3 regions of the Pseudomonas sp. TE9122 genome follow, and region 2 is predicted to be linked to each of the others. Evidence: riboswitches for the same ligand, from Rfam matches in the RefSeq annotation. Region 2 holds a riboswitch; each other region holds the start of a gene.
What was found. A riboswitch is a leader RNA that binds a small molecule or an ion and turns the genes downstream of it on or off. The one in region 2 is predicted to bind cobalamin.

Region 1 (9,713 bases), 890 kb from region 2:
GCAAGCCAGCTCCCACAGGAGATCGCATTTCTTCAGGAAGCTCACCATTCACTGTGGGAGCGAGCTTGCTCGCGAAGCCGGCCTCACGATCTGGCGCAAACAATGCGGCAATCGCAGTCGGATTCGACGGGAAATAAAAATGCACATAAGAAGCCGTCATCCGCCCCTCGCGATAAACCGCCTCGGCCCCACGCCCGCCATTAGGACTCACCCCCCGGGCAATCGGCGTCAGCTCTGTGGTGGTCAGGGAATGATGATAGGTATGCCCACGCAAGGAACCTTCCGGCAGCTCAACCGCCTGCAACGCCAGCGCCGCCAGACGCTTCTGCATCACCGCCTCGCCCTTGAGCAAACCGACCAGCTCAGCACGGGTGCCTTCCACGTCGGTCAGCGAATCAAGCAGATAAAGCATGCCGCCACACTCGGCGAGCAACGGCTTGCCCGCCGCATGGTGCGCGCGGATCGCCGCCAGCATTGAGGCGTTTTGCGCCAGCGCGACGTGATGCAGCTCTGGATAGCCGCCCGGCAGATACAGGCTGTCCGCCTCGGGCAATCGGGTGTCGCGAATCGGCGAGAAGAAGCGCAATTCGGCGCCCATCGCCCGCAGCAGATCGAGACTGGCGCCATAGGTGAAGGCAAAGGCTTCATCGCGGGCAACGGCGATGCGCACACCTTTTAATAGAGGCTCGGCGGCGATGACGTCAGGCCCGGCGAATTCAACGGCCGGTGGCAGCGCGACCTCGCAACTGCTGGCCAGCGCATCGGCGGCCGCGTCGAGGCGCAGATCCAGATCATTCAATTCGCTGGCCTGAACCAGGCCGAGGTGGCGGCTCGGCAATTCGATACCGGTTTCGCGGGACAGCGCACCGTACCAGCGCAGACCTTCGGTGAGGCTGCCTTCGAGTAATTGCGCATGGCGCAAGGTGCCGACGCGGTTGGCCAGCACGCCAGCGAACGGCAAGTCCGGCTGATACTTGGCCAGGCCCAGCGCCAAGGCGCCAAAGGTCTGCGCCATGGCGGTGCCATCGATCACGCCGAGCACCGGCACACCGAAGTGGCGCGCCAGATCAGCGCTGGATGGCGTGCCGTCGAAAAGGCCCATCACGCCCTCGATCAGAATCAGGTCAGCCTCGGCGGCGGCTTCCCACAACAGCCGGCGACTTTCCTGCTCGCCGACCATCCACATGTCCAGTTGATACACCGGCGCACCGCTCGCGCGCTCGAGGATCATCGGGTCGAGAAAGTCCGGACCGCATTTGAACACGCGCACCTTGCGCCCTTGGTTGCGATGCAAACGGGCGAGTGCGGCGGTGACGGTGGTCTTGCCCTGACCGGAGGCCGGCGCGGCGATCAACACCGCCGGGCAGTGACGTGGTTGCTTCAAAGTTCGACGCCTTTCTGCGCTTTGATCCCGGCCTGAAAGGCGTGCTTGAGCATGCCCATCTCGGTGACCGTGTCGCCCATCTCGATCATTTCCGGCTTGGCGCCGCGCCCGGTGACAACCACGTGCTGCATCGGCGGGCGCGCTTGCAGATCGCTGAGCACCTGATCGAGATCGAGGTAGCCGTGCTTGAGGGCGATGTTCAATTCATCGAGCACCACCAGACCGATCGAAGGGTCGCGCAACAATTCGCGCGAGACTTCCCAAGCGGCGGTCGCAGCGGCGATGTCGCGCTGACGATCCTGGGTTTCCCAGGTGAAGCCTTCGCCCATGACGTGGAAACGCACCTGCTCGGGGAAGCGGCGGAAAAACAATTCTTCGCCAGTGCTGTTGCGGCCCTTGATGAACTGCACCACGCCGCACTGCATGCCGTGGCCCATCGCGCGGGCGAGCATGCCGAATGCCGAGCTGCTCTTGCCTTTGCCGTTGCCGGTCAGCACCAGCACCAGGCCACATTCGTCGGGCGAGTTGGCAATGCGTTCGTCGATCACGGCCTTCTTGCGCTGCATGCGCGCCAGATGGCGTTCGTCACGCTCGGGGGAATCAGTCATGGGGGAGCTCTCCGTTGAGGCTGGATAACGGCGGGCAGGCAAAAGAATAGACGGCAAAAAGCCTGGCATCGCCCACCGTGATGCCGCTGAGATGGATCAGGCCGGTCTCCGGGCTCATGAGCGGCGTTTCGCCGGACTGCGCGCCTTCCCGCTTCTTTCGAGGCAGTGGCTCAAGGCGCAGTTTTCACTCATTTACCGTTGCGGGGGCAGCGCCGGGATCGTCGTGGCTTCGCTCGAAGACCACCCTCACCGGCTTCCCTGTTTCACTCTGTCGACGCTGGGCCACAGAGCACCTGAAACAAGCGGCGAAGGTTAGAGGGTTGGGGGTGGAGCGTCAATTGAAGAGGCGCTTTGCGCGCGAATAACTGCCGCTGATCCATTGTGCAGCGGCAATCTTGTGCCAGACTGCGACAAGTGATATCAAAGAGCCATGCTTTTCCCGAAAAGCCCATTACAACAATAAGGATGACGACGATGCAAGGCATGATCATCAGCAACCCGCGCCTGGAATTTCTGCGCCCGGTGCTGGAACGCTGGTTTGACTGTATCGATCGCTACAACACTGTACGCGGCGACAACGACACGCCGTACTGGCACGACGAGAAAGCCAATCTCGGCCTGCTCGCGGCAGCGGCGTGGATGGCTGAAATGGTCACGCTGAACGACACGGCCACGCGCAAACAGAACGAAGAAGGCGAACGCAATGCTCGCGCCGACCTGCTGATTGCCGGCGCCGAAGACCGCGCGTTCATTCAGGCCACGCAACGTTGGCCACGGGTCAACAATCTCAACCTGACCCAGGCCCTGCTCGACATCACCGTTGATGCCAAGCGCATCAGCTACGCCAGCGATCTCAAGCTCGGCTGCCTCTTTGTTGCTCCGCAAAAACCTCAGCACAGCGCCAGCCCCGAAGAATTGCAGGACATGGTCGACGACCTGCAAAAGGAACACACCTGCGCCGTGGCCTGGTATTTCCCCTACGCCTATCGCAAATTGCACAGCGACGCGGGCAACTATCATCCGGGCATCGCCGTGCTGTTCAAGGAAGCCCGCGGTTGAGCAGTTGAACCATCGGGCCTGCGCCCTCCTCTATGTTTAGGAATGCATTCATAGGGAAGATCAGCAATGCGCAAGGCCCAACTCGCTCTTATCATCGCCGTCGCTGGCGGGCTCGCCGCCTGCGGTGAAACCTCCAGCCTGCAAGTCTCCGACGGCACCGGCCCGTCACCGAAACTGCCCGAACCGAACAAGACGCTGATCCCGACAGTCAACATCGCCCCGGCGGTGGGCTGGCCGGACGGCGCGAAACCGACCGCAGCGGCCGGCACCCAGGTCGCCGCGTTTGCCGAAGGCCTCGATCACCCGCGCTGGCTCTACGTGCTGCCCAACGGCGATGTGCTGGTGGCGGAAACCAATGCGCCGCCCAAGCCCGATGACAGCAAAGGCATTCGTGGCTGGGTGATGAAGAAAGTCATGGGCAAGGCCGGCGCCGGCGTGCCCAGCCCGAACCGCATCACCCTGCTGCGTGATGCCGACCACGATGGCGTCGCGGAAACCCGCACGGTGTTCCTGCAGAACCTCAACTCGCCATTTGGCATGACGCTGGTTGGCAACGATTTGTACGTAGCCGACACCGACCGCCTGCTGCGCTTCAACTACGAGCCGGGCGCCACCGAGATCAAGACCCAACCGATCAAAGTCGTCGACTTGCCCGGCGGCACGCTGAATCACCACTGGACCAAAAACGTCATCGCCAGCAAGGACGGCAACAAGCTCTACGTCACCGTCGGCTCGAACAGTAACGTTGGCGAAAACGGTCTGGATCAGGAAGAAGGCCGCGCGGCGATCTGGGAAGTCGATCGTGCGACCGGCAATCACCGGATCTTCGCCTCGGGTATCCGCAACCCCAACGGCCTGGCTTGGGAACCCACCAGCGGCGCCTTGTGGACAGCGGTCAACGAGCGTGACGAAATCGGCAGCGATCTGGTGCCGGACTACATCACCTCGGTCAAGGACGGCGGCTTCTATGGCTGGCCGTTCAGCTACTACGGCCAGCACGTCGATGTGCGGGTCAAACCGCAGAATCCGGATCTGGTGGCCAAGGCCATCGCTCCGGATTACGCGGTCGGTCCGCACACCGCTTCGCTGGGCCTGACCTTCGCCGATGGCAACCGCTTGCCGGCGCAATTCAAGGAAGGCGCATTCATTGGCCAGCACGGCTCGTGGAACCGCAAACCGCACAGTGGCTACAAGGTGATTTTCGTGCCGTTTACTGGCGGCAAGCCGACCGGGCAGCCGGTGGATGTGCTGACCGGTTTCCTCGACAAGGACGAGAATGCGCTGGGCCGCCCGGTAGGCGTGGTGATCGATCAGCAAGGTAGCTTGCTGGTGGCGGATGATGTGGGCAACAAGGTGTGGCGCGTTTCTGCCAGCAAGTAAGTTAAGCGCGACGCAAAAAATGTGGGAGCGAGCCTGCTCGCGAAAGCGGTTTATCAGTCAGATCATTGTCGACTGACACTCCGCCTTCGCGAGCAGGCTCGCTCCCACATTTAGTTATGCATACGCACTAGGGGTTATGCGCCAGCTGCCCCGGCTGCAACACCCGCTTGGCGCTCAGATACGCCTTCTGCCAATACGCTTTCGACAGACTGTCGAGCTTGACCGTGCCGCCAGTGGCCGGTGCATGCACGAAGCGACCCTCGCCGACGTAAATCCCCGCATGACTGACCTGCGAGCCGCCATTGGTGGCGAAGAAAATCAGGTCGCCGGTTTGCAAGCCTTCCTTGCCGACATTCGGCGCCTGCATGACGATCATTTCGCGGGTCGAGCGTGGCAGCGAAATGCCCGCCGCGTCGCGGTATACGAAACCGATCAGACCACTGCAATCGAAACCGGAATCCGGGGTGTTGCCGCCCCAGCGATACGGCGTACCGACCAGGCCGAGGGCACGGAACAACACGTCTTCAGCAACGGGGGAAAAAGCCTGGGAGGGAGCGAACACGATCGGCGCGCGAACCACGGGGGCTGGCGGCGGTGTGCGGCTGGCGCAGGCGCTGAGCAGCGCGGCGCAAAGGATCAAGGTGAGGCGGGCCGACATCGTCATAAGCAGAACATCCTGATCTGGCTGCGGCTTTCTCTGCCGAATGGACAGAAACAAAACCGCCTGCGTCATCACGCAGGCGGTTTGCCATCAATATAGATTCAGGATTCTAGCGGCTACGCGGCAAACTTCAAGTAAGACTTTAACTTCACCTTGTAAAGTTTAGGTCTACTCCGTTGCCGTGCCGTTTTGTCGCCGCGAACGCAGCGACATGCAGGTTACTTGCGAGCGGTGACCACGGTCGGCGCCATGGCGAGTGCACGCTTGGCTTCGATGAAGGTCTTGCTCCAGTAGCTGTCACCCAGGCTGTCGATGCGAACACCGCCGCTGCGACGACTGCTGGAGTGAATGAACTGGTTGTCACCCAGGTAGATGCCGGCGTGACTGACACGACCGCGACGACCATTGGTGGCGAAGAACAGCAGATCACCCGGCTCAAGGTTGCTGCGCGAAACCAGCGGCGCATCAACGTTGATCATTTCGCGAGTGGAGCGCGGCAGGTTCATGCCCGCCTCTTCGCGGAACAGGTAACCGATGAAACCGCTGCAATCGAAACCGGCTTCAGAGGTACCGCCGAAACGGTAACGAGTACCGATCAGGGACATGCCGCGTTCGAGGATGCTGTCAGCCAGTACAGGAAGCTGATAAGGCTTGCTGCCGTTGAACTGGTTGAGTTCTTTTTCGGTGTCCAGCTCTTCCTGATAAATAACGGAGGACTGGGCGGTAGCAGAATTCTTGACCTGTTGCGGCGGCTCTTGAACCGGAGAATGAGCAGCACAACCGAATAACAGGGTAACGAGTGCGAGAGGCACGAGGGGTGCGAAGCGCTTTAGCATGGGCACGACCGTGGCTGATAGTTGTAAAGAAGCCGAGACTATGCCCGCTATCGTCCTCATTTGCAAATTCAATCGAACTTTATGTGACTTCCCGGTTTCGCGTTTACATCTAAGCGCGTAACTCGTCTGGCCGGTGAATCGGCGCAGGGACGCGGGTTTTGTGGCGCCTGAAAGCTGGCAAAAGCCCACTACTACCAGCCAAGAGTTTCCTTGAGGAAGGGAATGGTCAGCTTGCGTTGCGCTTGCAGGGACGCCTGATCAAGCTGCTCGAGAAGATCGAACAGCGCGCTCATGCTGCGCGTGCCGCGAGTGAGAATGAAGTGCCCGACTTCATCGGTCAGGTGCAGACCGCGACGGGATGCGCGCAATTGCAGCGCACGCAATTTGTCTTCATCGGAGAGTGGGCGCATCTGGAAGATCAGCGCCAGGGTCAGGCGCGATTTCAGGTCGGCCAGCTTCACTGGCAATTCGCGCGGCGAAGTGGACGCGGCGATCAGCAGGCGCCGGCCGCTGTCACGCAGACGGTTGAACAGATGAAACATCGCCTCCTCCCAGTCCGCCTTGCCGGCAATCACCTGCAAGTCATCCAGACAGACCAGTTCGTACTGCTCAAGGTTGTCGAGGATTTCCACGCCGCGGTCCATCAACTCGGCCAGCGGCAGATACACCGCCGGTTCGCCCATCTGCTCGAAGCGCAGGCACGCGGCCTGCAACAGATGCGTGCGCCCGACGCCGTGCTTGCCCCACAGGTAGATCAGGCTCTCCGTCCACCCGGCGTCGGCTTCGCAGAGACGCTCGACATAGCCGAGTGCAGCGGCATTGGCGCCTGGGTAGTAGTTGATGAAGGTGGCGTCGTCACGCAGACGCACACCTAGGGGCAGCTGAATCGGTTTCATGCTGACTGAACAGTTCTCAAAGGAACCGTTAGTGGCCTCTGTGTAAAGTTGGCGAAGTTTATACCCGTGAGGCTGAGCGCACAATGCGACAGACCCCAAGCAAAATCAAAGGTTTGCGTTGACGCAGCGGTTTGATGACAGATTCTCTGGCGCCCTCGCTCGAACGAAACCGGCCAGCCCGGCCAAGCGCCGGGCGGCCCGCGCCATCACAGCTCAGGTTCGTCAACGCCGCTGTAGATCCCGGAATCCTTATACAAGTCGTGGACATGACGCACCAGCACCATGATCACCGCCGCCACCGGCAACGCCAGCAGCACGCCGGTGAAACCGAACAGCTCGCCGCCAGCGAGGATCGCGAAGATCACCGCCACCGGATGCAAGCCGATGCGGTCCCCGACCAGCAGCGGCGTCAGCACCATGCCTTCCAGTGCCTGACCGACCATGAACACTGCAACGATCCCGACCATCGGGTACAGATCGCCCCCGAACTGGAACAATCCGGCGATCAATGCCGCACCGATGCCGATGACAAAACCCATGTACGGCACGATCGCCGCGAGACCGGCAATCAGGCCGATCAACAGCCCCAGCTCCAGACCGACGATCATCAGGCCGGCGGCGTAGATCACCCCCAACGCAACCATCACCAGCAACTGCCCGCGCACGAACGCGCCGAGCACTTCGTGGCACTCGCCCGCCAGCGCAACCACGCGCTCTTCGCGATCACGGGGCAACAGGCTGCGGATCTTGCCCATCATCACGTCCCAGTCGCGCAACAGATAGAAGCTCACCACCGGAATCAGCACCAGATTCGCCAACCAGCCGATCAGCGCCAGGCTCGACGCCGTCGCCTGACTCAGCACCACGCCCACGATGTCGGTGGTCTGGCCCATGTGCTCGCTGATCGCGGCTTTGACTTTATCGAACTTCCAGAAGCCGTCCGACAGCCCCAGTTTCGCTTGCGCCCACGGCACAGCGGTGTGCTGCAACCAGTCGAGCATCTGCGGCGCCAGCTCGTACAGACGCAGCAACTGCTTGGCGAGCATTGGTACCAGCACCAGCAGCAACGCAGTGACGATCAGCGTGAACAAGGCAAACACGGCGATCACGCCCCAAGTTCGCGACAGCCCGAGCCGCTCCAGACGATCCACCAGCGGATCGAACAGATAAGCCAGCAACAACGCGACCAGAAACGGCGTGAGGATCGGATGCAGCAACCATACAAACGCGCAAAGCAGGACTACCCCACCGAGCCAGAACCAACGCCGCGTATCGGCCATTTACCACTCCTGATGCTTCTATATAAGGAAAGACTTACCAGCGAAACCGCAACGACGGCGCCGCCGCTACCGGGGGTGGCGCTGCAACCGCAGGCGTACCATCCGCCGCTGGCTGGGCAGGCGCCACCGGGGCCGGCGCTTCGGCCGGCAGCTCCTGCAACTTCGCCAGCGACAATTGCGCGCGCAACTGATCGGCGCTGCCATTGACCCGATAGACGATCCGATCGCCCTGCACGCTTTGCAGACGCACGCCGAACGGTTCGAGTAACCGCAGCAGCGCCGCGTAATGTTCCAGATTCATGCCCTGCACTTCCAGCGTCTGCTGACCCGACGCGCCGGGCTTGGCGACAAATCGCGGCGCCAGACGCTCGGCCACCGCCAGCATCACCGCATCGGCGACAGCTGCCTGATCGGCGCCCTGCACGCTGCCGGCCTCTTTCTGATCACCGAGCCACAAGCGCCATTTTGCCTGCCACTGTCCGCCCTCTTCGCGGGCATGCACCGCCAGCAAGGCGTCGGCGTTGTAGCGCTCCGAAGCACTGCGCAAGGGCGCGGGGTCAGCGCTTTCCAGCGCAGGTGCGGTGGCGACCAGTTGCTCGCTGAGATCAGCCAGCGGCAAGCGCAGTGGCAAACCGCGATGTTGTGCGGCCGTGCGCAACGCTGAGGCTGCGGCCTGACCGTCACCGACCAGGCTCGCACCTTCAGTTGAATCGTTCAGCCACCAGCCGAGGATCGACGGCCGACTGGTGCCCCACACCGGCAACCCGGCCCGGCGCAAGGCCTGCTCGGTGGTTGCCGGATCGAAATCGACTTTCAGCACTTCCGGTGGCCCGGCATCGAAACCGAACTGGCTGATGATCCGCTGCGGGTCCTTGCGGATCGGCGCCAGCCCCGGGTTCTGCGCGGCTTTCGGGTCGCCGGTCAGGCGCAGCACCAGGGTATCGAGCGCTGCCTGCGTGGCGCGATCGCGCTCTTCCGGCGCCTGGCCGTTGACCGGCTGACGCACCTGATACAGACCTTTGAGGTTTTCGGCATGGCTCGCCAGGCTGACCAGCGTCAGGCAGCCTACAAATAACAATTTACAAAAACGCATGGAAAATTCCCGTCGACAGGAGCGGCTGGAACACGCCGCGTGAACCGTTTGAGCAAGGCTGTGACCCCCACCTCTTGCAAAACATTCACACGGTGGCGGTAAGTTTTTGCACAGTCCTAACGATAGACGGTTAATCGCCACACCTTATACAGGCAGTCATACCCTGCGATTGCAAAAAATTTCCGCCGATATGGCCCTGCCCGTCGGTGCGAGGATGGCCGCTGCCCCTCAAGCCTGATAAAATCGCGCGCCTTCGCAGACCGGCAACAGCCGGGCCCCTCGAAACTCGCGTGAGGCGATCGCCCATCGAGTTCGATGTTCCCGCTGAACTCGGTCGTTACCCCCTGAATCCCCTCCCCTAAAGGCCTGGATCATGAGCAAGCAACCCTCCCTGAGCTACAAGGACGCCGGTGTAGACATCGACGCCGGTGAAGCATTGGTCGAACGCATCAAGAGCGTCGCCAAGCGCACTGCGCGCCCGGAAGTCATGGGCGGCCTGGGCGGTTTCGGCGCCCT
Region 2 (9,713 bases):
GAGTGAATCGCCTCACGCACCGGGTTGTTGCCACGGAACGAGAACGACACGTTGGACACGCCGCCGGAGCTCAACGCATACGGCAGCTCGTCGCGGATGTAGGCGCAGGCATTGATGAAGTCGACGGCGTAGTTGTTGTGCTCTTCGATGCCTGTAGCGACGGCGAAGATGTTCGGGTCGAAGATGATGTCTTCCGGCGGGAAGCCGACTTCGTTGACCAGAATGTCGTAGGAGCGTTTGCAGATCTCTTTCTTGCGCGCTTCGGTGTCGGCCTGGCCGGCTTCGTCGAAGGCCATCACCACCACCGCAGCGCCGTAGCGCTTGCACAGCTTGGCGTGGTGGATGAACTGCTCGACGCCTTCTTTCATGCTGATCGAGTTGACGATGCCCTTGCCCTGGATGCACTTGAGGCCGGCTTCGATGACTTCCCATTTCGACGAGTCGATCATGATCGGCACGCGCGAGATATCCGGTTCGCCGGCGATCAGATTGAGGAAGGTCACCATGGCCTTCTTCGAATCGAGCATGCCCTCGTCCATGTTGATGTCGATGATCTGCGCGCCGGCCTCGACCTGCTGCAGCGCGACTTCGAGGGCTTCGGTGTAATTGTCTTCACGGATCAGGCGGGCGAATTTTGCCGAACCGGTGATGTTGGTGCGCTCGCCGACGTTGACGAACAGCGAGCTGCGATCAATGGTGAACGGCTCCAGACCCGAAAGGCGGCAGGCCTTGGGGATGTCCGGAATCTGCCGCGGCGCATAACCGGCCACAGCTTTGGCAATCGCTTCGATGTGCCCCGGGGTGGTGCCGCAGCAGCCGCCGACGATGTTGAGGAAACCGCTCTGGGCGAACTCTTCGATGACTTTCGCGGTTTGCGAGGGCAGTTCGTCGTACTCGCCGAATTCATTCGGCAGGCCGGCGTTCGGGTGCGCGGATACGTGGGTGCTGGCCTTGTTCGACAGCTCTTCCAGGTACGGGCGCAGTTCGCTGGCGCCGAGGGCACAGTTCAGGCCTACGGAAATCGGCTTGGCGTGCGCTACCGAGTTCCAGAACGCCTCGGTGGTCTGGCCCGACAACGTACGGCCGGAGGCGTCGGTGATGGTCCCGGAAATCATGATCGGCAATTCGACGTGCAGCTCTTCGAACACACCTTGCACGGCAAAGATCGCCGCTTTGGCGTTGAGGGTGTCGAAAATGGTTTCGATCAGGATCAGGTCGGCGCCGCCCTCGATCAGGCCTTTGGTGGCTTCGGTGTAGTTTTCCACCAGCTCATCGAAGGTGACGTTGCGGTAGCCGGGGTTGTTGACGTCGGGCGACAGTGAGCAGGTGCGGCTGGTCGGGCCAAGCACGCCGGCCACGAAGCGCGGCTTGGCCGGGTTTTCGGCGGTCTTGGCGTCGGCAATCTTGCGCGCCAGACGTGCGCCTTCTACGTTTAACTCGTACGCCAGCTCTTCCATACCGTAATCGGCCATGGAAATGCGCGTGGCGTTGAAGGTGTTGGTTTCGAGAATGTCGGCGCCGGCGTCCAGATAGGCTTTTTCGATACCGCCGATCACGTCCGGACGGGTGATCACCAGCAGGTCGTTGTTGCCCTTGACGTCGCTCGGCCAGTCCGCGAAGCGCTTGCCGCGATAATCCTGTTCTTCGAGCTTGTAGCTCTGGATCATCGTGCCCATCCCGCCGTCGAGAATCAGGATGCGCTCTTTGAGGGCTTGCTTGAGAGCTTGAAGGCGGACGCTGCGATCGGACATGTGGACTACTCGGAAAGACCATTACGAAGGAGCGCGATCATAGCAAACCTGTGCGCTTTTGGAGCATGTGCAGCTTTTGCATGAATATCGCTCATGTTGGTACGAGCGTCATAACGGTAGAATCGCAGCCTTTTTTTATCATCGAGATCAGCAGCATGCCGCACCGCTTCATCAGTTTATGGTTGCTGGTCCTGAGCGGGAGCGTTGCGGCGCAAGATCCCGCCATTTCTTCTTCCATCTCCTACAGCCGAGATATCCAACCGATCTTCACCGAGAAGTGCGTAGCCTGCCATGCGTGCTATGACTCGGCCTGTCAGCTCAATCTCGGCAGTGGCGAAGGCGCCGCCCGTGGCGCGAGCAAGATGCCGGTATATGACGGCGAACGCACCCAGGCGGCACCGACCACGCGCTTGTTTTACGACGCCTTCGGCAAGCGCGCCTGGCAGCAGAAAGACTTCTATTCGGTGCTCGACGCCCAGGGCAGTCAGGCCGCGCTGATGGCGCGGATGCTTGAACTCGGCCACAAGACGCCGCTGACGCCGAACGCCAAGCTGCCAGAAGAGATTGTTCTTGGGCTCAATCGCAACAATCTATGCGCAATGCCTGCGGAGTTCGACGGATATGCCGGCGCGCACCCGAAAGAGGGCATGCCGCTGGCGGTCACTGGCCTGACCGACCAGCAATACCAGACCCTGCAGCGCTGGCTGGCGTCTGGCGCGCCGATCGACGAGCAGAGCCTGGCGCCGAGTGCCAAAGAGGCCATGCAGATCCTGCAGTGGGAGAACCTGCTCAATGCTCCCGGTGCTCGGCAAAGTCTGGTCGGGCGCTGGCTGTTCGAGCACTGGTATCTGGCGCACATCTATTTCAAGGACGGCGAGCCGGGGCATTATTTCCAGTGGGTGCGTTCGCGCACGCCGAGCGGCCAGCCGATTGATCTGATCGCCACTCGCCGCCCCAACGACGACCCGGGCACGCAGGTGTATTACCGCTTGTGGCCGGTGCAAGGGGTGATCGTGCACAAGACGCACATCACTTATCCGCTGAGCGCGGCGAAAATGGCCCGGATCAAGAGCCTGTTCTACAGCGGCAACTGGCAGGTCAACGCGTTACCGGGTTACGGGCCGCAAAGCCGTGCCAATCCGTTTGCCACTTTCGAAGCGATTCCGGCGCAGGCGCGCTATCAGTTCATGCTCGATAACGCCGAATACTTCGTCCGCACCTTCATTCGCGGCCCGGTGTGCCGTGGGCAGATCGCGACCGACGTGATCCGCGACAATTTCTGGGCGCTGTTCCAGGCGCCGGAACATGATCTCTATATCACCGACCCGAACTACCGCGGCCAGGCCACGCCGCTGCTGGCGATGCCGGGGCAGAACGACGATGTCGGCAGCGTGCTGAGTCTGTGGCGCAACTATCGCGACAAGCGCAACGAATACGAGGCACTGCGCCGTGACAGCTATGCCGATCTGCCGGCGCCGAGCTGGTCGACGCTGTGGGCCGGCAACGACAACGCCTTGCTGAGCATTTTCCGCCACTTCGACAGTGCTTCGGTGACCAAGGGGCTGATCGGTGAGGTGCCGCAAACCATGTGGCTGTTCGACTATCCGCTGCTGGAGCGCACCTATTACCAGCTCGCGGTCAATTTCGACGTGTTCGGCAACGTCTCCCATCAAGCGCAGACCCGTCTGTATTTCGACCTGATCCGTAACGGCGCGGAGCAGAACTTCCTGCGCCTGATGCCCGCCGACTCGCGCGAGGACTACCTCAACGATTGGTACCAGGATGGCGGTCAATTCAAGATGTGGCTCGATTACGAGGCCATCGATGACGACAAACCGACCGCGCTGAAGCTCGACGAAAAAGACCCGAAACACGATTTCGCCATGCAGTTGCTGGCGCGCTACGGTGATCTGAACGCGCGGCCGGACCCGATCAATCGCTGCGACGGCGCTTATTGCTCGCGACCGAATATCGATCCGGCCTTGCAGAATGCCGAGCAGGCCTTGAGCCGTCTGGCCTCGCGCCCGGCCGCAGGGCTGAAAGTCATTGACCAGTTGCCCGAAGCGACCTTGCTGCGCGTTGAAACCGCCAGCGGCAAGCGCGAGGTCTACAGCCTGCTGCGCAACCGCGCCCACAGCAACGTGGCGTTTTTGCTCGGTGAGTCGCGGCGCTATCAGCCAGGGCTCGACACCCTGACGATCTATCCGGGCGTGCTCAGCAGTTACCCGAACTTCATGTTCAACGTACCGGCCGAGCAGGTGCCGGCGTTTGTCGATGCGATGGAAAACGCCAGGGATGCCAGTCGGTTCGAAAAGATCGTCGAACGCTGGGGCATTCGGCGCAGTCATCCGCAGTTCTGGCTGTATTTCCACGATCTGAGCCAATACATCCACGAAACCGACCCGGTGGAAGAGGGCGTGCTGGATATGAATCGGTACGAGAACCTTTGATGATTCGCAGGCGTGTTACGAGATTCTTTCCCGACAAAAATACTAGGACTTTGTCAGCCGCGCCGATTGGCGTAAACTGCGCCCACGCCTGCGAGGAGTTTTTATGACCGCTATTACCATTACCGACGCCGCCCATGATTACCTGGCTGATCTGCTCTCCAAGCAGAACACCCCGGGCATCGGCATCCGTGTCTTCATCACCCAGCCTGGTACCCAGTACGCCGAAACCTGCATTGCCTACTGCAAGCCAGGCGAAGAGAAGCCTGAAGACACCGCGCTGGGGCTGAAAAGCTTCACCGCCTACATCGATTCGTTCAGCGAAGCGTTTCTTGATGACGCGGTCGTTGATTACGCCACCGACCGCATGGGCGGCCAACTGACCATCAAGGCACCGAATGCCAAAGTGCCGATGGTCAATGCCGACAGCCCGGTCAACGAGCGCATCAACTACTACCTGCAAACCGAGATCAACCCGGGGCTGGCCAGCCACGGCGGTCAGGTCAGCCTGATCGACGTTGTCGAGGACGGCATTGCCGTGTTGCAGTTCGGTGGCGGTTGCCAGGGCTGCGGCCAGGCCGACGTAACCTTGAAGGAAGGCATCGAGCGCACCCTGCTCGAGCGCATTCCGGAGCTCAAGGGCGTTCGCGACGTGACCGACCACACGCAGAAAGAAAACGCCTACTACTAAGGCGTTCGCTGCGAACATGAAAAACGGCGCCCCGTGAGCGCCGTTTTTTTATGGGTAACTTTTGCCGCCCCCATTCGCGAGCAGGCTCGCTCCCACAATGAAATGCAATCACCTGTGGGAGCGAGCCTGCTCGCGAAGGCGTCTTCAAGGGCGATAAAGATGCGCATGCCCGGCGCGATACAACGATGATTCGCCAAACACCTCGCTGCCCAGCACCCTGCCAACCAGAATCAGCGCCGTACGCCGAAAGCCTTTGGCCTCGACCTTGTCGGCAATGTCCGCCAATGTACCTACCACCCAGTCCTGATCCGGCCATGTCGCGCGGTGAATAACGGCAATCGGGCAGTCCGCGCCGTAATGCGGCAGCAGTTCGACCAGTATCTTTTCCAGATGATTGACCCCCAGATGAATGGCCATGGTCGCGCCGTGCTGCGCCAGGCTCGCCAGTTCTTCGCCGGCGGGCATCGCGGTCTTGTCGGCGTAACGGGTCAGGATCACGCTTTGCGAAATGTCCGGCAGGGTCAACTCGGCGCCCAGCAGCGCTGCGCATGCCGCTGTGGCGGTCACGCCCGGAATGATCTCGAAAGGAATGTTCAGCTCACGCAAGTAGCGAATCTGCTCACCAATCGCGCCGTACAGACCTGGATCCCCGGAATGCACACGGGCCACATCCTGGCCTTGGGCATGGGCAGTCTTGATCTGATCGATGATCTGTTCCAAGTGCAGTTCAGCGCTATTGACCACGATTTCGGCCTGATGACCTTCCAGCACCGCGGCGGGTACCAGCGAACCGGCGTAGATAATCACCGGGCAGCTGCGAATCAGCCGTTGGCCTTTGACGGTGATGAGTTCCGGGTCGCCGGGGCCGGCGCCGATGAAGTAGACGGTCATCGTTGAGTCCTTGTGAAGAGGCGCAGGCACACTGCAGATGAAGCGTGCTCATGATCAATGGCGGGGATTATCGGGATTTTATGCAGCGCCGGCCAATGCCAGCGTGGCCTGCGCATATTTCTGCCGGTGGATCAGCAGTTTCGCCGGCGCCTGAATCAGTTGCTCGGCGAGCGCCAGCGCGGCGCTTTCCGCCACGCCGTAGCAGCCGGTGCGCTCAAAGGCGATCTGCGATTGATGGCTGAGGCGCTGCTGATAGGGCGCCAGTTCGGCACTGTTGAAATACTGCAGCGGCAGGTTCAACTGTGTGGCCAGTTCCAGCAACCCCGGTTCGTCGCGCTTGAGATCGATACTCGCCAGAGCCTTGACCGCTCGCAGTTCGATGCGGTGTGCCTGCAAAGCCTGGTCGAGTAACGCACGCAACGTACTGGCCGGGCAGCCCCGCTGGCAGCCGAGGCCGACCACGAGGGTCGGCGCTGCGCGGTCATCGGTCATGCCTGATATGGGCCTGCGCTTTTGCGGCGGAACAACCATGCACTGATCAGGCCCAAGGCCAGCCAGAACGCGACGTTGGTCAGCTGCGAAGCGATTTTGAACTGGGTTTCCAGTGCCTCTGGAGCGAGCATCGAATGCACCTGCGGTTGCGGCGCGCCGATCACATGCGGCACGGCGAGAATCGCTACACCAAGAAGCTTCATCAGCCAGTGACGGCTGAAAGCGATCAGTGCCAGGCCGACAGCGGTCGAAGCGGCAGTGCCGATCCACCAGATCTGCCGCGAAGCCAGATCGGCGGCGGCTGTGCCCGGCAACTCAGGTGGCAGGCCCAAGGTCGGCGCGAGAACGAACGTGGCGTAACCGGCCAGACCCCAGAGCAGCCCTTGCGAGGTCTTGGTCGGCGCGCGCAAGGTGTACAGGCCGGCGAGCATCAAGGCGAAACCCACTGCCACCACCAGATTACCGCCAGTGGTCGAGACCACACGCTGCCAGCCGTCTTCCGGCTCCCAGGCTTCGCCATCATGGCTGTGGGCGGCGGTGCCGGCGGCGTGTTCGTGGACTTGCGCGACCGGTTCGGATTTCTCGAAGGTTTCGGCCTGCAGAATCAGTGGCGATACCCAGAAACTCTGCAGCAGGGTCAGCAGCAGGGCGGCCAGCAAGCCGGTGAAGCCTGCGGTTTGCGCGATACGTTTGATCATTTCGGCAGGCCTCAGTGGCACGGGAACGCGGCGCTGTGGCGGGTATCGTGGGCGGCGTTGTGCACCGCTTCGATGTGCGAGAAACCGGCGAACCAGACCAGGCTGGCACCGAGGATCGAGGCGAAGAGGGCGGCGGCGACGCGTTGGCCGAGTGTGGTGCTGCTGGAGATGTGGTCAGTGTGGCTGACGGTGTTACTGATGATCGACATAGCGCTTCCCTCTGAAATGTCAGCGGGTAAACAGAGCGCATGAAAATCCCTGCGAGCCGGGCACGCAGGGATTTCGAACAGCGCCCGCCCACCGCGGGTTTGTTTGTGGTCAGCGGCGCTTGCGCGTGCTGGGTGTTGCGGGCCGGTCTCCGGGCTTGCGAGGGGTTGGCTGGTCGCCGACCTGCAAGCATCACCTTCCCATGCCGGGGCACAGTGGATCTGACGCTTCGCTCGCTTACCGTTGCGGGGGCAGCACCGGACTGACATGGCTTTGAGTAAAGCACATGATTCACCGGTTTCCCGTTTCACCCTGTGAAGGGCACCCGTAACAAGGTGGGCAGGAGAACATGGGTTTGGGTTTTTAGTCAATTTCCGGGGAGTTTTCGGTGCTGCGGTGGGGGATTTTTCTGATGTTTTTGTGTGTATATCCGTTGCTGCGGGTGTTGCTGATTACGGTTTCGCCCTTACGGCGAGGCACTTTTTCCAAACGCCGAAAAAGTACCCAAAAAGGCTTGCTCCTACGTTCGGCCCTCGCAGGCTCGGGTTCCTTCGCTCCGGGACTGATCCGGGCGCAGCGGCTCCGGTTTGCTTCGCTGCACCTACACTCGCTGTGTACGACTGCGTCGTACGGTCGCTGCGCTCCCACGCCCGGATCAATCCCTCCACTCAGCCTTCCGACGTCGCCGGTGGATCAAGATCAAGAGCACTCGAGCTTGCGCTCATTGTTGAGTGGGGCGGCTGCGCCGCGGGCAGCTGCGCTGCTTTGCTTTTGCTTTTGTGGGAGCGAGCCTGCTCGCGAAGGCGGCCTGACATCCGACCTGTTCTTGAGCTGGTGCGCGATCCAACTGTAGGAGCTGCCGAAGGCTGCGATCTTTTGCTTTTGCCTTTGCTTTTGCTCTGGCTTTTGATCTTTTGCCCCTTCGGCAGGCTTCGTTACGGGATCGATCCGGGGGTGGGAGCGCAGCGACCGTGCGACGCAGTCGTACACAGCGGAAGGAGGTGCAGCGAAGCAAACCGTAGCCGCTGCGCCCGGATCGGTCCCGTAACGAAGGTACCCCGAGCCCCAGCGAGCGGGCCGTACGCCGGGGCAAAGCCTTTTGGTTCCTTTTTGGCGTTTGAAAAAGGGACTCGCTGTAAGAGCGAAACCATAAGAAGCCGTTACCGCAGCAACGGATATGCCCCCGAACTCAAACTCAACGCCCATTGACCCACGACGGACCCATGCGTAGCCTTGCGCTTTCGAGGTTCTTCGGCACTCGCCGAAGCTAAGAAGGGAACGCGGTCAAAGCCGCGGCTGCCCCCGCAACTGTGAACGGTGATGTTCGTTGCCACGCCACTGCCAGCTCAACCGATGAGCCAGCGGGAAGGCGCAATGGACGCCAGGCCCAACGCCTGAACGCCGTCAGCCAGGAGACCTGCCTCGTCACAGATTCTCACTACAACCGGGCGGGGTGATCCGGTGGCGAATGCTTCCGGCGTGCACGCGCGCTGCCGGTTCTCGTCCCGTATGCCCGCCGCTTGCCAAAGGGCATACCGATGAAAACACTGGCCAAACTCCCCGTCACCATCGTCACCGGTTTCCTCGGTTCGGGCAAAACCACGCTGCTGCGGCACATGCTCGACAACGCTCAGGGCCGGCGCATCGCGGTGATCGTCAACGAGTTTGGCGAGCTGGGCATCGACGGTGAAATCCTCAAGCAATGCACCATCGGCTGCACCGAAGAAGAGGCCAGCGGCCGCGTTTATGAGCTGGCCAACGGCTGCCTGTGCTGCACCGTGCAGGAAGAATTCTTCCCGGTGATGCGCGAGCTGGTTGCCCGTCGCGGCGATCTCGACCACATCCTTATTGAAACCTCGGGCCTGGCCCTGCCAAAACCGCTGGTGCAAGCCTTCCAGTGGCCGGAAATTCGCAGTGCCTGCACCGTCGATGCAGTCATCACCGTGGTCGACAGCCCGGCCGTCGCTGCTGGCACCTTCGCCGCGTTCCCGGATCAGGTCGATGCCCAGCGCAAACTCGATCCGAACCTTGATCACGAGTCGCCGCTGCATGAACTGTTCGCCGATCAACTGGCCAGCGCTGACCTGGTGATCCTCAACAAAGCCGACCAGACCAGCCCGCAAGACCTGGCTCGCGTACGCGCTGAAGTAGCCGAAGAGCTGCCGCCAGCGGTAAAAATCGTCGAAGCCAGCAATGGCCGCCTGCCGCTCGACGTGCTGATCGGTCTCGGTGCCGGCTCTGAAGAGCATATCGACAGCCGCCACAGCCACCACGATCACCACCATGACGGTGATGACGACGACCACGATCACGACGCCTTCGATTCGATCTCCATCGAATTGCCGCAAGCCGACGAAAGCTTGCTGCTCGATGCGCTGACGCAACTGGTGGTGCAGCACGGCATCCTGCGGGTCAAAGGCTTCGCGGCGATTCCGAACAAGCCGATGCGCCTGTTGATCCAGGGTGTGGGCACGCGTTTCGACAAGCATTTCGACCGCCAGTGGGGCGCCGACGAAGCGCGTGTCACGCGTCTGGT
Region 3 (9,713 bases), 730 kb from region 2:
TGGTCGAAAGCGGCAACGTGCAGTGGGACGTGGTCGATGTCGAAGCCGACTTCGCTCTGCGCGCCGCTGCCGAAGGCCTGCTCGAACCCCTCGATTTCAAAGTGATCCAGCGCGACAGGATCGACCCGCGCTTTGTCAGCGATCACGGCGTCGGTTCATTCTTCTTCTCCTTTGTCCTCGGCTACAACGAAGGCAAGCTCGGCGCCAACAAGCCGCAGGACTGGAGCGCGCTGTTCGACACCAAGACCTACCCGGGCAAGCGCGCCCTGTACAAATGGCCAAGCCCCGGCGTGCTCGAACTGGCGCTACTGGCCGACGGCGTTGCGGCTGACAAGCTCTACCCGCTGGATCTGGATCGCGCCTTCAAGAAACTCGACACCATCAAGAAAGACATCGTCTGGTGGGGCGGCGGCGCGCAGTCGCAGCAACTGCTGGCGTCCGGCGAAGCGAGCATGGGCCAGTTCTGGAACGGTCGGGTGCACGCCTTGCAGGAAGACGGCGCACCGGTCGGCGTGAGCTGGAAGCAGAACCTGGTCATGGCCGACATTCTGGTCATTCCCAAAGGCTCGAAAAACAAAGATGCGGCGATGAAGTTCCTCGCCAATGCCAGCAGCGCCAAAGGCCAGGCCGACTTCTCCAACCTGACCGCCTACGCGCCGGTCAACCTCGACAGTGTGGAGCGTCTGGATTCGACGCTGGCTCCCAACCTGCCGACGGCTTACGCCAAGGATCAGATCACCCTTGATTTCGCTTACTGGGCCAAGAACGGTCCGGCTATCGCGACACGGTGGAACGAATGGCTGGTCAAATGAAAATCGCGGCCACTGCGCCTCGTCCTTCCACTGCCACCGGGAGCGCCGCCGGCGCTGCCGGTCCGGCCCTCAAGCAACGCTGGCGCGGCGCCGGCAACCTCGTCCCGGCGCTGCTGTTCCTCGGCCTGTTCTTTCTCGCGCCGTTGATTGGCCTGCTGTTGCGCGGTGTGCTGGAACCTGTGCCTGGTCTCGGCAACTACGAACAGTTGTTCGCCAACTCGGCCTATGCGCGAGTGCTGCTCAACACCTTCTCGGTGGCCGGGCTGGTGACGCTGTTCAGCCTGCTGCTGGGCTTTCCGCTGGCTTGGGCGATCACCCTGGTGCCGCGCGGCTGGGGGCGCTGGATCCTCAACATCGTGCTGCTGTCGATGTGGACCAGCCTGCTCGCCCGCACCTATTCGTGGCTGGTGTTGCTGCAAGCCTCGGGCGTGATCAACAAGACCTTGATGGCCATGGGCATCATCGATCAACCGCTGGAGATGGTGCACAACCTGACGGGCGTGGTGATCGGCATGAGCTACATCATGATCCCGTTCATCGTACTGCCGTTGCAGGCGACCATGCAGGCCATCGACCCGATGATCCTGCAGGCCGGCTCGATCTGTGGCGCCAGCCCGTGGACCAACTTCTTCCGGGTGTTCCTGCCGCTGTGCCGGCCGGGTCTGGCCTCCGGTGGTTTGATGGTGTTCGTGATGTCGCTCGGTTACTACGTCACCCCGGCACTGCTCGGCGGGGCGCAGAACATGATGCTGCCGGAGTTCATCATTCAGCAGGTGCAATCGTTCCTCAACTGGGGCCTGGCCAGCGCCGGCGCCGCGTTGCTGATCGCAATCACCCTGGTGTTGTTCTACTTCTACCTGAAGCTTCAACCGGAATCCCCGGTTGGCGCCAGTAACGCGAGGTAAGCCGACATGCTCCTGACCCCCAATGCCATGAGCCGGCGCATGCGTTTCGGCCTCTACGCTACGACTGGGCTGATCGGCCTGTTCCTGCTGTTGCCGATCGTGTTCATCGTGCTGCTGTCGTTCGGCTCCTCGCAGTGGCTGGTGTTCCCGCCACCAGGCTGGACGCTGAAATGGTACGGCCAGTTCTTCTCCAATCCCGACTGGATGAACGCCGCTGCCGCCAGCCTCAAGGTCGCCGTGCTGACCACCATCTGCGCTGTGGCGCTCGGTTTGCCGACCGCGTTTGCGCTGGTGCGCGGACGCTTTCCCGGCCGCGAGATGCTCTACGGCCTGTTCACCCTGCCGATGATCGTGCCGCTGGTGATCATTGCCGTGGCGGTGTACGCGCTGTTTCTCAAGCTCGGCTACACCGGAACGATGTTCGCCTTCGTCGTCAGCCATGTGATCGTCGCGCTGCCGTTCACCATCATCTCGATCATCAACTCGCTGAAGCTGTTCGATCAGTCGATTGAAGACGCGGCGGTGATCTGCGGTGCCTCGCGCTTGCAAGCGGTGTTCAAGGTGACGTTCCCGGCGATTCGTCCGGGCATGGTCGCCGGCGCCCTCTTCGCCTTTCTCGTTTCGTGGGACGAAGTGGTGCTCAGCGTGATGATGGCAAGCCCGACTCTGCAAACCCTTCCCGTGAAAATGTGGACCACCCTGCGCCAGGACCTGACCCCGGTGATCGCCGTCGCTTCGACGCTGCTGATCGGCCTGTCAGTGTTGGTCATGGTGATCGCCGCCGCCCTGCGCCGGCGCAACGAAATCAGCGCCTGAGCGCCCAGGAGTACGACATGAGTGCCGTGATCAAAGACGCATCCCAGCAGAGCGACAAACCCCTGGTCAGCCTGCGCAACCTGAACAAGCACTACGGCGATTTCGCTGCCGTCGACAATATCTCGCTGGACATCAAGGACGGTGAATTCCTCACGTTCCTGGGCTCCAGCGGCTCGGGCAAAAGCACCACGCTGTCGATGCTCGCCGGTTTTGAAACACCGAGCAGCGGCGAGATCCTCGTCAACGGCCAGTCGCTGGTCAACGTGCCGCCGCACAAGCGCGACATCGGCATGGTTTTTCAGCGTTACTCGCTGTTCCCGCATCTGTCGGTACGCGACAACATCGCCTTCCCTCTGGCCATTCGCAAACTGGCTGCGGCCGAGCGCGAAAAACGCGTCGATGCGATGTTGAAGCTGGTGCAACTCGAACAGTTTGCCCATCGCCGCCCTTCGCAACTGTCCGGTGGTCAGCAACAACGTGTTGCTATCGCCCGGGCGCTGGTTTACGAGCCGCGCATTCTGCTAATGGATGAACCGCTGGGCGCGCTGGACAAGAAGCTGCGCGAGGACTTGCAGGATGAACTGCGCCAACTGCACCGACGCCTGGGTATCACCATCGTGTACGTGACCCACGACCAGGAAGAAGCCATGCGTCTGTCGCAACGCATCGCGATTTTCAGCCACGGCAAAATCGTTGGTCTGGGCAGTGGTTATGACCTTTACCAGAATCCGCCGAATGCGTTTGTCGCGTCGTTTCTGGGTAATTCGAACTTCCTCAAGCTCAAGGTGCAAGGCAATGCAGCGGCGAGTTTCGAGGGCCAGTCGTTGTCGATTCGGCTGACGTCCGGGTTGCACACTGATCAGGATGTGCTGCTGATGGTGCGTCGCGGAAAAGGCCTTGGCGCTGAGCACGCAGCAGGCGCTGGATGAGCCGCTGGCGGCGGGCTGGAATGAGGTGTCGGCGAACGTTGTGGAGGTGCTGTTTCTCGGTGAAAGCCAGACGTGCAGCGTGGTGACTGCGGGCGGGACGTCGATGACGGTGAAAGCGCTATCGGCAGCGGGCATGCCGCTCAAGGCCGGCGATCCGGTACGGGTGCGCTGGGCGACGGCGGATGCTTGTGTTTATACCGAGTGGACCGAGAGCGACTTGAACAAGGCTGCCGGGGCTCACTGATTGCGCTGAGTCAGTTGGATCTACCCCCTCACCCCAGCCCTCTCCCCCACGGGGGGCGAGGGGGAAAGGGAGCCGATCTTCATGCTGTTCAAAATGTAAGTTCGACTCGGTATCGCACGTCGGCGTATCTCGCAACAACACCTCGGTCAGTCCCCTCTCCCATTGGGAGAGGGCTAGGGTGAGGGCAAGCAGGCGACACGGTATTAGCCAATGGCCCGGTACCCTTCAATCTCATCCGGCCAAGCCGTCAGCACTTCGAACCCGCTCTCCGTCACCGCGACCATATGCTCCCACTGCGCCGACAACGAGCCATCCTTGGTCAATACGGTCCAGCCATCCGGCATGTTCTTCACATGGCGTTTGCCGGCATTGAGCATCGGTTCCACGGTGAAAATCATCCCGGCCTTAAGCTTCAGGCCCTGATTGGGAAAGCCGTAATGCAGGATCTGCGGTTCATCGTGATAGACCTTGCCGATGCCATGGCCGCAGTATTCGCGTACCACACTGAAGCCCTCCGCCTCCGCCAGGCTCTGGATCGCGTGACCGATATCGCCCAGCGTTGCGCCCGGCTTCACTGCACGGATGCCTGCGCACATGGCTTCGTAGGTGGTCTTGATCAGGTGCTGCGCTTCAGGAGTCGCCTCGCCCACCACATACATGCGACTGGTATCGCCGAACCAGCCGTCCTTGATCACCGCGATGTCGAGGTTGACGATGTCGCCGTCTTTCAATGGCGTACCCGATGGAATCCCGTGGCACACCACATCGTTGACCGACGCGCAGACGGTTTTCGGAAAGCCGTGATAACCGACATTGGCTGGCACCGCCTTCTGCACATTGACGATGTAATCGTTGCACAGTCGATCCAGCTCATCGGTGGTCACGCCAGCCTTCACATGCGGCACCAGCATTGCCAGCACTTCAGCGGCGAGTTTGCCGGCGGCACGGGATTTTTCGATGTCGGCCGGGGTGTTGATCTTGATCTGGTTTCTCATGCGCTGACGGCTTCCTGAGTCAGTTGTTGCAGATCCAGCCCACCATTCTGTTCGGCGCGGATCAGCAGGCGGCAAATGGCGCTGTGGTCGAGATTGGGATGCAGCTCGGCGAGCATGCCGATGCGCATCCAGTGCTCGGCCTGCGCGTTGATCGAGCGGCTGAGGGCGTTGCTGGAGATACGCAGGTTCTCGTGCATGTCCTCTGAAATCTTTACGATGCCCATGTCTATATCCGATACGAAATGTATATGGATCGTATACTAGCCAAGCTTACCCTCGGATTGCAAACACTCCGCCACGCAAACACGCACCCGTGTAGGAGCTGCCGAAGGCTGCGATCTTTTGATCTTGCCCGTTAAAGACCAGATCAAAAGATCGCAGCCTTCGGCAGCTCGTACCAAAGCAGATTCGGCTCCCCATCAGCGGCCTGATCGACTACCATGCCCGCGCCGGTTTCCACACGGAATTAATAGGGAATCCGAGGTGCTCCACGCATCAATCGGAACTGCCCCCGCAACTGTAGGTGCCGAGCCTGCTCCTCGACTGCCACTGGGTGAACCCCGGGAAGGCCGGAGCGTGGCGATGACGCATCAGTCAGGAGACCTGCCGGCACAGTGACTGACCAACCGGCGGGGTGTCCGGGAAGGACATCGTGCCGTGCGCATTTTCCCCGTGCCGGCCTTGCGCAGTTTCCACGACCGCGCCCGAGGTGTGTTTCCAAACCGTACCCGCCCGCTCCCGTACGGTTCCCTTGGAGATGCCCCATGCTGCTGCCCCGCGTTGCCACCCTGCTCACCGCTCTGAGCCTTTGCGCCCTGGCGCAAGCGGCGCCGACTGCGTATCCGCTGACCGTCGAAAATTGTGGCAGCAGCCTGACCTTTCAACACGCACCTGCGCGCACGGTGACTATCGGCCAGGCCGGCACCGAAATGCTCTACGCCTTGGGTCTGGGCGACAAAGTCGTCGGCACTTCGCTGTGGTTCAACGATGTGCTGGGCACATACAAAGCACAGAACGACAGGATCGAGCGCCTCGCCGACAACGAGCCGAGTTTCGAAGCGGTGATCGCCAAACGCCCGGAGCTGGTTGCCGTCGAGCTGGAATGGATGGTCGGCCCGCAAGGCGCGGTCGGCACCCGCGAGCAGTTTCATGAACTGAAGATTCCGACCTATCTGCTGCCCTCCGATTGCGAAGCCAAGGACAACCTCGTTGGTTCGGACGGGACGCGGCTGGCACCGTTTCGCATCGACAGCATCTACAAAAGCGTGAGCCAACTGGCGGCGATTTTCGACGTGCAGGCGCGTGGCGAGCAGCTCAATGAGCAGCTCAAAGCCAGCCTCGCGCAGTCGATCGCCACCGCGAAAAACCAGCAGCGCAAAGACGTCAGCGCCCTGGTGTGGTTCTCCAGCGCCGAGATGGACATCGAGCCGTTCGTGGCCGGGCACAAAGGCGTTCCCGATTTCATGCTCAGCACCCTCGGCGTGCGCAACGTCGTCGAGTCCGATGAAGAATGGCCAACGGTCGGCTGGGAAACCATCGCCAAGGCCAACCCGACGTTTCTGGTGATCGCGCGCATGGATCGTCGACGTTTCCCGGCGGACGACTATCAGAAGAAACTCGCCTTCCTGCGCAGTGATCCGGTGACGCGCAACATGGACGCGGTCAAGCACAACCGCATCATCATCCTTGACGCCATGGCCATGCAGGCCAGCCTGCGCACCTTCGACGGCCTCGAACAACTGGCCAGCGCCATCAACGGCTACGACCTGTCGCAATGAGCAGACGCCTGATCCGTTTGCTGCTGGTGCTGTTGACGCTGTCGGTCGCGCTGATCGGCGGCGTGGCCATTGGTGAGACTTCGATCGAGCCGAGCGTGGTGTTGCAGGTGCTGGCCAACAAGCTGTGGGGCGCCGGTTATGTGCTCGACCCGATCGACGAAGGCATCGTCTGGAACTATCGCCTGACCCGCGCGCTGGTCGCGGCGGCCTGCGGCGCCGGTCTGGCGACGTGCGGGGTGATCCTGCAATCGCTGCTGCGCAATCCGCTGGCCGATCCGTATCTGCTGGGGATTTCCGCGGGTGCCTCGACTGGCGCGGTGATGGTCGCCCTGCTTGGCGTCGGCGCCGGGGCGATTTCACTGTCGGTCGGTGCGTTTGCCGGCGCGGTGACGGCGTTCGTACTGGTGATCCTGTTGGCACGGGTCAGCGGCTCGGCCAGCGGCACCGGGCAGATCATTCTTGCCGGGATTGCCGGCTCGCAGCTGTTCAACGCCCTCACCGCTTTTCTGATCACCCGCTCGGCCAGCTCGGAACAGGCGCGCGGGATCATGTTCTGGCTGCTCGGCAATCTCGGCGGCGTGCGCTGGCCGTCGGTGTGGCTGGCGGTGCCGGTGGCTGTGTTGGGGTTGGTTGTTTGTCTGTGGCATCGCCGGGCGCTGGATGCGTTCACCTTTGGTGCGGACTCGGCGGCCTCCCTCGGCATTGCCGTGCGTAGCGTACAGATCCTGCTGATCGGCTGCGCCGCGCTGGTGACGGCGGTGATGGTGTCGATTGTCGGCTCGATCGGCTTTGTCGGTCTGGTGATTCCCCACGCAGCGCGGTTATTGCTCGGCACCGGTCATGCGCGTCTGCTGCCGGCCAGCGCCCTAGGCGGCGCGGTGTTTCTGATCGCCGCAGATGTGCTGTCGCGCACCCTGATCAAGGGTCAGGTGATCCCGGTCGGCGTGATCACTGCGCTGGTCGGCGCGCCAGTGTTCGCGCTGATTCTGGTGGGCCGGAGATCGGCGCGATGAACACGGTTCTGAGCTGTGCTGGGTTGAGCTTCAAGGTGCGCGGTGCCGAGTTGCTCAACGGTGTCAGCATCGACGTTCAGCGCGGCGAGACCCTGGGCATTGTCGGGCCGAACGGTTCGGGTAAATCCACGCTGCTCAAATTGCTGGCCGGCCTGCGCGAACCGAGCGCGGGCCATGTGCAGCTCGGCGGTCAGGCGCTGGGCAAAATGTCGCGGCGCAGCATCGCGCAGACGCTCGCGGTGGTTGAGCAACAGGCCGATACCGACGATGGCATTCGCGTGTTCGACGCGGTGGCGCTGGGGCGCACGCCGTGGTTGTCGGCGCTGCAACCGTGGTCGCCCGCCGATGACGCCATCGTCGAGCAAGCGCTGATTGACGTCGACGCCGTGCACCTGCGCAACCGCCTCTGGCGCAGCCTCTCCGGCGGGGAACGCCAACGCGTGCACATCGCCCGCGCACTGGCGCAGCGCCCGCAGATCCTGCTGCTCGACGAGCCGGCCAACCACCTCGACATCCAGCATCAGTTGAGCATTCTGCAAGTGGTGCGCGCACTGCCGGTGACTACGCTGATCGCCCTGCACGATCTCAATCAGGCGCTCAAGTGCGATCGCCTGGCGGTGCTGGAGCGCGGGCGTCTGGTCGCGCTTGGCGAGCCGCTGCAAGTGCTGACGCCGGAGCGGTTACAGACGACTTTCGGGGTCAGGGCGCACTATCTGACAGACCCGTTCGATGGTGCGCCGATATTGCGCTTCCTTGCCTGATGCATGGGTGGCTGACACACCGCTTTCGCGAGCAGGCTCGCTCCCACAAAGGATTTGTGTGTTGCCGTGAATGACGGGGAGAACGCGAGTTCTGTGGGAGCGAGCCTGCTCGCGAAGGCGTCAGGTCATCCAACATGGTGTCGATTGACACACCGCTTTCGCGAGCAGGCTCGCTCCCACAGGGTTATGTATTCCAGGGCGGTAAAGGGTCAGGCCCACTCTTTGCGCAGTTGCCGCGCGGCGCTGACCATGTGCACCAACGCCGCCTCGGTCTCTGGCCAGCCTCGGGTTTTCAAGCCGCAATCCGGATTGACCCACAGCCGCTCCACCGGAATACGCTGCGCCGCCTTGCGCAGCAAGCCAACCATTTCCGACACATCGGGAATGCGTGGCGAGTGAATGTCGTACACGCCGGGGCCGATGTCGTTCGGGTAGGCAAACGCTTCAAACGCTTCGAGCAGTTCCATGTCCGAACGCGAGGTTTCGATGGTGATGACATCGGCGTCCATCGCCGCGATCGACTCGATCACATCGTTGAACTCGCTGTAGCACATGTGCGTGTGGATCTGCGTTTCGTCGCGCACGCCGGAGGCGCACAGGCGGAACGCTTCGCTCGCCCAGTGCAGATACGCCGGCCATTGCGCCCGGCGTAACGGCAAGCCTTCACGGAACGCCGCTTCGTCGATCTGCACGATTTTGATTCCCGCCGCTTCCAGATCATTCACCTCGTCACGAATGGCCAGCGCCAGTTGTTGAGCCTGCACCTCGCGGCTGACGTCTTCGCGCGGGAACGACCACATCAGCATGGTCACCGGGCCGGTCAGCATGCCTTTCATGACCTTGTCGGTTAGGCCTTGGGCGTAGCGGATCCACTCGACCGTCATCGCCTGCGGGCGGCTTAGGTCACCGAAAATCACCGCCGGTTTGACGCAGCGCGAACCGTAGCTCTGCACCCAGCCAAAGCGGGTGAAGGCATAGCCGTCGAGCTGTTCGGCGAAGTATTCGACCATGTCGTTGCGCTCGGCCTCACCGTGCACCAGCACATCCAGGCCGAGGCGTTCTTGAATTTCCACCGCGTGGCGAATCTCCGTGTGCATCGCATCGGTGTAATCGGCCGCGCTGAGCTTGCCTTGCTTGTAGGCCTGACGCGCCAGACGGATCGCCGCCGTTTGCGGAAACGAGCCAATGGTGGTGGTCGGGAATAACGGCAGGTCGAGCTTGCCGCGCTGTTTGGCAATACGCTGGGCAAACGGCGATTGGCGTTGCGCATCCTTGGCAGTGATCGCCGCGACCCGCGCTTGTACCGCCGGTTTGTGAATACGCGGCGAGGCAGCGCGGCTGGTCTGCACCGAACGGCTTTGCGCGAGGGCACGCAGTACCTTCGGCGCTTCCGGTTCGCTGACCGCTTGAGCGAGCACGGCGACCTCTTCGCACTTCTGCACGGCGAACGCCAGCCAGCT

Region 1: it holds a riboswitch for cobalamin, as region 2 does, so the genes downstream of both, cobO (cob(I)yrinic acid a,c-diamide adenosyltransferase) here and ACZ9BE_RS09800 (CbtB domain-containing protein) in region 2, are expected to answer to the same signal.
Region 3: it holds a riboswitch for cobalamin, as region 2 does, so the genes downstream of both, ACZ9BE_RS12930 (ABC transporter substrate-binding protein) here and ACZ9BE_RS09800 (CbtB domain-containing protein) in region 2, are expected to answer to the same signal.

What each region holds. Positions count from the first base shown of each region.
Region 1 covers NZ_JBWBQI010000001.1:1,257,630-1,267,342, reverse strand. Annotated here, with positions in the region: gene ACZ9BE_RS05620 (cobyrinate a,c-diamide synthase) at 1-1,384, opposite strand, end outside; gene cobO (cob(I)yrinic acid a,c-diamide adenosyltransferase) at 1,381-1,992, opposite strand; cobalamin riboswitch at 2,075-2,304, opposite strand; gene ACZ9BE_RS05610 (hypothetical protein) at 2,467-3,051, shown strand; gene ACZ9BE_RS05605 (PQQ-dependent sugar dehydrogenase) at 3,118-4,431, shown strand; gene ACZ9BE_RS05600 (C40 family peptidase) at 4,559-5,095, opposite strand; gene ACZ9BE_RS05595 (C40 family peptidase) at 5,311-5,928, opposite strand; gene hda (DnaA regulatory inactivator Hda) at 6,120-6,824, opposite strand; gene ACZ9BE_RS05585 (AI-2E family transporter) at 7,031-8,104, opposite strand; gene ACZ9BE_RS05580 (DUF2066 domain-containing protein) at 8,139-9,197, opposite strand; gene purM (phosphoribosylformylglycinamidine cyclo-ligase) at 9,571-9,713, shown strand, end outside.
Region 2 covers NZ_JBWBQI010000001.1:2,149,172-2,158,884, forward strand. Annotated here, with positions in the region: gene metH (methionine synthase) at 1-1,751, opposite strand, end outside; gene ACZ9BE_RS09775 (fatty acid cis/trans isomerase) at 1,907-4,201, shown strand; gene nfuA (Fe-S biogenesis protein NfuA) at 4,305-4,889, shown strand; gene cobM (precorrin-4 C(11)-methyltransferase) at 5,034-5,780, opposite strand; gene ACZ9BE_RS09790 (cobalamin biosynthesis protein) at 5,859-6,272, opposite strand; gene ACZ9BE_RS09795 (CbtA family protein) at 6,269-6,970, opposite strand; gene ACZ9BE_RS09800 (CbtB domain-containing protein) at 6,982-7,179, opposite strand; cobalamin riboswitch at 7,303-7,521, opposite strand; cobalamin riboswitch at 8,405-8,616, shown strand; gene cobW (cobalamin biosynthesis protein CobW) at 8,716-9,713, shown strand, end outside.
Region 3 covers NZ_JBWBQI010000001.1:2,876,563-2,886,275, forward strand. Annotated here, with positions in the region: gene ACZ9BE_RS12900 (ABC transporter substrate-binding protein) at 1-812, shown strand, start outside; gene ACZ9BE_RS12905 (ABC transporter permease) at 809-1,717, shown strand; gene ACZ9BE_RS12910 (ABC transporter permease) at 1,724-2,533, shown strand; partial or broken gene ACZ9BE_RS12915 (ABC transporter ATP-binding protein) at 2,551-3,706, shown strand; gene map (type I methionyl aminopeptidase) at 3,910-4,701, opposite strand; gene ACZ9BE_RS12925 (ParD-like family protein) at 4,698-4,925, opposite strand; cobalamin riboswitch at 5,135-5,326, shown strand; gene ACZ9BE_RS12930 (ABC transporter substrate-binding protein) at 5,466-6,479, shown strand; gene ACZ9BE_RS12935 (FecCD family ABC transporter permease) at 6,476-7,492, shown strand; gene ACZ9BE_RS12940 (ABC transporter ATP-binding protein) at 7,489-8,253, shown strand; gene metE (5-methyltetrahydropteroyltriglutamate--homocysteine S-methyltransferase) at 8,463-9,713, opposite strand, start outside.